3 regions of the Promicromonospora sp. NPDC052451 genome follow, and region 2 is predicted to be linked to each of the others. Evidence: riboswitches for the same ligand, from Rfam matches in the RefSeq annotation. Region 2 holds a riboswitch; each other region holds the start of a gene.
The links. Region 2 has a riboswitch for thiamine pyrophosphate ahead of thiD (bifunctional hydroxymethylpyrimidine kinase/phosphomethylpyrimidine kinase). Riboswitches for the same ligand answer to the same signal wherever they lie in the genome.
Positions count from the first base shown of each region.

Region 1: another riboswitch for thiamine pyrophosphate. It lies ahead of ACIG47_RS16550 (thiamine ABC transporter substrate binding subunit); the one in region 2 lies ahead of thiD (bifunctional hydroxymethylpyrimidine kinase/phosphomethylpyrimidine kinase).
Region 3: another riboswitch for thiamine pyrophosphate. It lies ahead of thiC (phosphomethylpyrimidine synthase ThiC); the one in region 2 lies ahead of thiD (bifunctional hydroxymethylpyrimidine kinase/phosphomethylpyrimidine kinase).

Region 1 covers NZ_JBIUAP010000009.1:8,319-10,510, forward strand. The annotation lists gene ACIG47_RS16540 (PAS and ANTAR domain-containing protein) at 1-402, shown strand, start outside; gene ACIG47_RS16545 (DUF4235 domain-containing protein) at 391-672, opposite strand; TPP riboswitch at 710-815, shown strand; gene ACIG47_RS16550 (thiamine ABC transporter substrate binding subunit) at 810-1,898, shown strand; gene ACIG47_RS16555 (ABC transporter permease) at 1,901-2,192, shown strand, end outside.
Region 2 covers NZ_JBIUAP010000014.1:105,917-108,108, forward strand. The annotation lists gene dxr (1-deoxy-D-xylulose-5-phosphate reductoisomerase) at 1-282, shown strand, start outside; gene thiD (bifunctional hydroxymethylpyrimidine kinase/phosphomethylpyrimidine kinase) at 269-1,204, opposite strand; TPP riboswitch at 1,194-1,291, opposite strand; gene ACIG47_RS21825 (hypothetical protein) at 1,317-2,192, opposite strand, start outside.
Region 3 covers NZ_JBIUAP010000013.1:124,375-126,566, reverse strand. The annotation lists gene thiC (phosphomethylpyrimidine synthase ThiC) at 1-936, opposite strand, end outside; TPP riboswitch at 934-1,039, opposite strand; gene ACIG47_RS21035 (C39 family peptidase) at 1,176-2,192, shown strand, end outside.

The DNA of each region.
Region 1 (2,192 bases), on a different contig from region 2:
CAGGGGCAACGTCGAGAATCCGGCGGAGGTCCCGAGGTGGCGGGCTACGTGCTGGACGTGACGCCGGTCCAGAAGGAAGCGCTGAACCGCCGCTCGGCCGGGGCGGTCCAGCGCGCGTTCGTCAGCCAGGCGGCGATCGAGCAGGTCAAGGGCGTCATCGTCGCGGTACGCGGAGTGGACGAGGCGACCGCCGACGCGACCCTGCGCGAGGTCGCCGCCACCGTCGGCGTGCCCCTGCGTCTCGCGGCGGACCAGGTCATGGCCGCGCTCCGCGCCGACGACGAGAAGGCGGGGGTGACGCAGGCCGCGCTGACGCGCGCGCTCGACGCCGTCCAGCCGGTGGGGCGGCCGCGGAGCCATGACGCGCTGCTGACCCGGCGGCCGCGCCGGTCACACCGCTGAGCGACGCGCCGCGATACGCAGTGCGGCGGTGTGCGCGCCCTTCGCGGCCAGGCGCTTGGCGAACACCGCCGTGCCGGCCGCGACGGCCGCGAACACCGTCGCCTGCACCAGGTCCAGCTCCGGGTCGTCCGGCTTGTTGGGGGCGTCGTTGCCGGTCACACCCTTCCAGATCATGCTGACCGCCTTCTGCGCGACCCAGCCGGCCGCGATAGTCAGGGCGAGGGTGCCGACCTTCTCGGCGAGTGTCTGTTCCGTCTCAATCTGGGCCACCTCTACACCGTAGCCCCCGACGGCGGACTAGGCTGCACGGAAACGACAGGGGAGCGCCCCGACGGCGCTGAGAGTGCGGAGAACCGCAGACCCTTGAACCTGATCCGGTTCACACCGGCGGAGGAAGTCGAGGCACGATGTTGCGTCTTTCCGGTGCCCCCAGGGGCGCCTTCCACAGCGGTACGGTCGGCGGCGCGGTCGCCGTGGCACTCCTGGTCGCCGGCTGCGCCGGCGGTTCGGGCGGTACCGGCTCCGAGGACACCACGTCGGCAGGCGCGGCGTCGGGCACCGTGACGCTGGTGACCCACGACTCGTGGGCGCTGGACGAGAAGCTGGTGGACCGGTTCGAGCAGGAGTCGGGCCTGACCGTCGAGGTCAGTGCGGCGGGCGACGCCGGGACGCTCGTGAACCAGCTGGTGCTGACCAAGGACGCGCCGCTGGGCGACGTCGTGTTCGGCATCGACAACACGTTCGCCTCCCGCGCGCTGGAGGCCGGGGTGGTCGAGGAGTACACGCCGGAGGGCCTGCCCGAGGGCGTCGAGCAGGTGGGCGGTGCGCTCACACCGGTCGACCAGGGCGACGTGTGCGTGAACGCCGACGAGGCGTGGTTCGAGGAGTCGGGCCTGGAGGTGCCGAAGACCCTGGAGGACCTCGCCGACCCCGAATACAAGGACCTGCTCGTGGTGACCAACCCGGCGACGTCGTCCCCGGGGCTCGCGTTCCTGCTGGCGACGATCGGCGCGTTCGGCGAGGACGGGTTCGAGGACTACTGGGCGTCGCTCGTGGACAACGGCGTCAAGGTCGCCGACTCGTGGGAGGACGCCTACTACGTGGACTTCTCCGGGGCGGGCGAGGGCGGTGAGCGGCCGCTGGCGCTGTCGTACGCGACGTCGCCCGCGTTCACCGTGACCGAGGACGGCGCCGCGTCGACCACCAGCGCGCTGCTGGACACCTGCTTCCGGCAGGTCGAGTACGCGGGCGTGCTGGCCGGCTCCGACAACCCCGAGGGCGCCCGCGCCCTGGTGGACTTCCTGCTCACCGAGGACGTGCAGGCCGCCCTGCCGGAGTCGATGTACATGTACCCGGCCGATGCCTCGGTGGAGCTCCCCGCCGACTGGCAGAAGTTCGCGCCGCAGGCCGAGGCACCGTTCGAGGTGGACCCCGCCGACGTGAGCGAGCACCGCGACGAGTGGATCGAACGGTGGACCGAGACGGTCGTGGGCTGAGCCTGAGCCGGACGCCGACGGACCGGCCCCGGCGCGGCCCGCGGCTCGCACCGTTCCTGTGGGGAGCGGCGGTCGCCGTCCCCCTGGCCTTCCTCGGCGTCTTCTTCGCGTGGCCGGTGGTCGCGCTCGTCGTGCGGGGCTTCGTGCCCGACGGCGCGCTCGACCTCACCGGCTTCGCCGAGGTGTTGTCCCGGCCGCGCACCTGGCGGCTCGTGGGGCTCACGCTCACCCAGGCGGTGCTCGGCACGGTGTTCTCGGTGCTGCTCGGCCTGCCGCTCGCCTACCTCCTGTACC
Region 2 (2,192 bases):
TTCGCGCCGCTGGACGACGACGCCTTCCCCGCCGTCCGCCTGGCACGACAGGTCGGTGAGGCCGGCGGGACGTTCCCCGCGGTCTACAACGCGGCGAACGAGGTCTGTGTGGACGCCTTCCACGACGGCACCATCGGGTTCCTCGACATCGTCGACACGGTCGCCGCCGTCGTCGAGGCGCACGCGGCGACGGGCGCGGGCGATCCGGGGTCGGTCGAAGGTGTGCTGGAGGCCGACGCCTGGGCCCGGGCGCGGGCCGCGGAGATCCTCAAGACGGCGTAGGTGACAAGACGGTGGCAAAGCCGTGGTGGACGGGGCCGTGGCCGCGCCACGGCCCGGCCGCCGTCCCGGTGCCCCCCACCACGAGGTCGTCCGCCGCGCGCAGCGCCCCCGTGAGGTAGGTCTTCGCCGCGCGCACCGCGGGCTCCCAGCCGTCGTGCACGGGTCGCAGCACGGCGCACGCCGAGCTCAGCGTGCAGCCCGTGCCGTGGGTGTTGCGCGTCGCGACCCGGGGCGCGGCGAGCGCCACGACGCCGCCGGCTCCCGCCCCGAGCCCCGGGCCCGCGAGATGGTCCACCGCCTCCGCGGACGTGAGGTGCCCGCCCTTGACCAGGGCGAACCGTGCGCCGAGGCCCAGCAGCGCGCGGGCCTGGTCCGCGGCCTCGGCGGCGTCCCGGGCGGGGTCGGTGCCGAGCAGCACGGCCGCCTCGGGCAGGTTCGGCGTCACGAGGTCGGACAGGGGCAGCAGCTCCTCGCGGAGCACCGTCTCGGCCTCGCGCGCCAGCAGCCGGTCGCCCGACGTCGCGACCATGACCGGGTCGAGCACCACGAACGGCGGCCGCGCACCGGCCCGTAGGTCGCGCAGGGCGGCGGCGATCGCGCGGGCGACCTCGGCGTCCGTCGTCATGCCGATCTTCACCGCGTCCACGGCGACGTCGGCGAACAGGGTGGCGAGCTGTGCGGTGACCATGTCGGCCGGGACGGGCAGCACCCGGGTCACGCCCGTCGTGGACTGCGCGGTCAGGCCCGTGAGCACCGCGCAGCCGTAGCCGCCCAGGGCGGCGAACGTCTTCAGGTCGGCCTGGATCCCGGCACCGCCCGACGGGTCGGAGCCGGCGATCGTCAGCGCCACCACGGGGTGGCCGGCCGGGCGGGTGCGCGCGGCGGCGTCGAGCAGGGGGTCGGGGGGCAGGACGGAGCCCATGAGGCGTTCCCTTCGCTAGCACTACCTAGATCAGGTTCCACGGGTACGTCTCAGCCGGGCTGTGCCCCGGCGCCCCGCGCCATGTGGGCCCACCCTAGACCGGATCGAAGGATCAGTGACCGCGCGTCCAGTTGAAGACCGCCAGGCCCGTCACCAGCGCGCCCACGGTGACCAGGGCCGTGGCCGCGACCGCCTGGACGCCGTCGATCAGCGCCGCGTCCAGGGCCACCTGGACCGTCCCGATCAGCGCGTAGACGCCGGCGAACACCGTGATGGCCGACAGGGTGCCGTCCATGAGCCGGCGCCTGCTGCGCTCCCGCCTCGCCTCCTCGGCGCGCTCGCGGTCGCCGTGCAGACGCTCGAGGGCGGCGAGCCGCGTGGCGATGGGTTCCTGGAGCAGCTCGCGCAGCCGTTCGGTGACCACCGCGGCCTGCTGCTCGAAGTGCGAGGCGTGCAGGAGCTGGTTGAGCATCCGGGACTCCAGGGCGGAGGCCAGGAACGTGGGTGAGGTGATGGTGGTCAGCGTGGTGCGCACCTCCGAGGCGAACTCGTGCAGGCGCAGCTGCTCGCGGGTCAGCCGTTCCTTGCGCTCGGCCAGGTCGGCGCCGTTGTTCACGTCGTGGTCGGCGAGCATGGCCGCGACGATCCGCAGGTGGTCGGCCAGCGTGGCGTTCCAGGCGCTGAACAGCCCGTTGAGGCTCGCGACGAACTCGGCCAGCGAGCCGTACTGGGAGATCTTGAAGTGCGCCGCGCCGACCAGCGCGACCGTCGTGGAGTTGGTGGTCACCGCCACGACGTCACCCAGGTGCCGCACTCCTTCCAGGAGCACCGGGTTGCGCTGGCGCAGGGTCCAGTCGCACAGCGTCGCGGTGCCGTACGAGACCGGCTGGAGCAGCACCTGCGAGCCGAACGCGGCGAGCAGCTCGTCACCCATCGCGACCGGCGTGCGGACCGCCCGGGGTGCCGCGGGGCCGGTGCCGCGGCTGGC
Region 3 (2,192 bases), on a different contig from region 2:
CTCCTGGTGGTGCGCCAGGCACCAGCCGGCCATGATCGAGCCGCCGCGGCTCACGATCCCCGTGACCCGGTCCGCCGTGAGCGGCACGTACCGCAGCAGCACGCCGGCGTGCACCGTCATGTAGTCGACGCCCTGCTCGCACTGCTCGATCACCGTGTCGCGGTAGATCTCCCAGGTCAGCGCGCTCGCGTCGCCGTTCACCTTCTCCAGCGCCTGGTAGATCGGCACGGTGCCGATCGGGACCGGCGAGTTGCGCAGCAGCCACTCGCGCGTCGTGTGGATGTCGTCGCCGGTGGACAGGTCCATCACGGTGTCGGCGCCCCACTTCGTGGCCCACTCGAGCTTTTCCACCTCCTGGGCGATCGAGCTGTGGACGGCGGAGTTGCCGATGTTCGCGTTGACCTTCACGAGGAACGCCTTGCCGATGATCATCGGCTCGGACTCGGGGTGGTTCACGTTGTTCGGGATGATCGCCCGGCCGGCCGCGACCTCGCTGCGGACCAGCTCGACGTCGCAGCCCTCGCGCAGGGCGACGAACCGCATCTCGGGGGTGACCACGCCCTGGCGCGCGTAGTGCATCTGGGTCACCCGCCGGCCGGGCAGCGCCCGGCGCGGGCGACGTCGTTCGCCCTGCCACTCCTGGGTCGCGGCGCCGCGACGCACCGCGCCGCGTCCGTCGTCAGCCAGGGCCCGGCGGCGGCCGTCGTACTCCTCGGTGTCGCCCCGGGCCACGACCCACGGCTCGCGGGCCGGGCCGAGGCCGCGGACCGGGTCGGAGCCCGGACCCTGCGTGCGGTAGACCCGCACCGGAGGGTTCGGGCTGCCGTCGGGGGACGGCGCCAGCGTGATCTCGGTGACCGGCACCCGCAGGCCGGCGTCGTGCCCGGGATCGGTGCCGTGCTCGTACGCGAGCGTGCGGGAAGGGGTGTGCTCCATCATCAGACTCCTGCTTCCTACGCCGGTGTTAACCGGACAGGTTCAACGGTCCCGGGCCGTCCAGCCCGATCTCAGCCCCTGCGCGGGGCACCCGTGGGATCGCGGACGACGTTAGCACCGTGCCACCGTGCGGGTCTTCTTCGGCCGTGCCCAAAACACTTCTGCGCCCGCGTCCGCTCTGATAGAGAAGGTCGACGGCTCGCTCACCGGGACGTGGGCCCCGAAGCCTGGAGGCAGGCATGTCGGTACGGAGAAGGTTGCGGACCACGGCGTTCGCGCTGGCGACGACAGGAGCACTCGTGATGCAGGCAGGGATCACGGCGAGCGCCGTGCCCGCGGGCTCGGCACCGGACGTGGCGGCGTCGGACAACCGGATCACGCTCACCGCGTGGGACGGGGTGCGGGAGCTCCGCGCGGGTGAGACCACCAACCTGCGTGCGGACGCCCGCGGCGGGCTGGTGCTGGGCCGGGGCGGTGCGGTGGTCGAGTACACCGACCCGTTCGGCGACGGCGGCGCCGTGCGCTACGAGACGGGCCGGTGGACGTCGCCCGTGGTCGAGACCGGGTACCCGGTCGACGAGTCGGTGAGCTCGTGGAACGCGAGGACGCCGACGGGGACGTGGGTCGAGATCGAGTTCCGCGGGCGCAAGGCCGACGGGGCGTGGACGAAGTGGTTCGTGATGGGGCGCTGGGCCTCGGGCGACGACTTCTCCCCCGCGGACGGCGGCGTGGGCGACATCCACCGCACCTCCGTCAACGGCCAGGCCGACGACGACGCGTACCTGTTCACCGACACGTACGTCGCGAAGTCGGGACACGAGCCGCACGCGTTCCAGACGCGCGTCACCCTGTACCGGCCGGAGGGCGCCCGGGTGTCCCCGCGGCTGGACGCCGTGACCACCATGACCAACGAGTACCTGCCCGACACGCACTACACCGGCACCAGCGACTTCACGCTGGGCCGCGAGGTCGTGCTCGACGTGCCGCAGTTCAGCCAGAACATCCACCGCGGCGAGTACCCCGAGTTCGGCGGCGGCGGCCAGGTGTGGTGCTCGCCGACGTCGTCCACGATGGTCATCTACTCCTACGGGCGCGAGGTGCCGCCCGAGGAGCTGGAGGGCATCGAGGCACCGAACGGCGACCCGCAGGTCGACTACGCCGCGATGAACACCTGGGACTACGCCTACGAGGGCGCGGGCAACTGGCCGTTCAACGCCGCCTACGCGAACAGGTTCGGGCTGACGTCGTTCGTGACC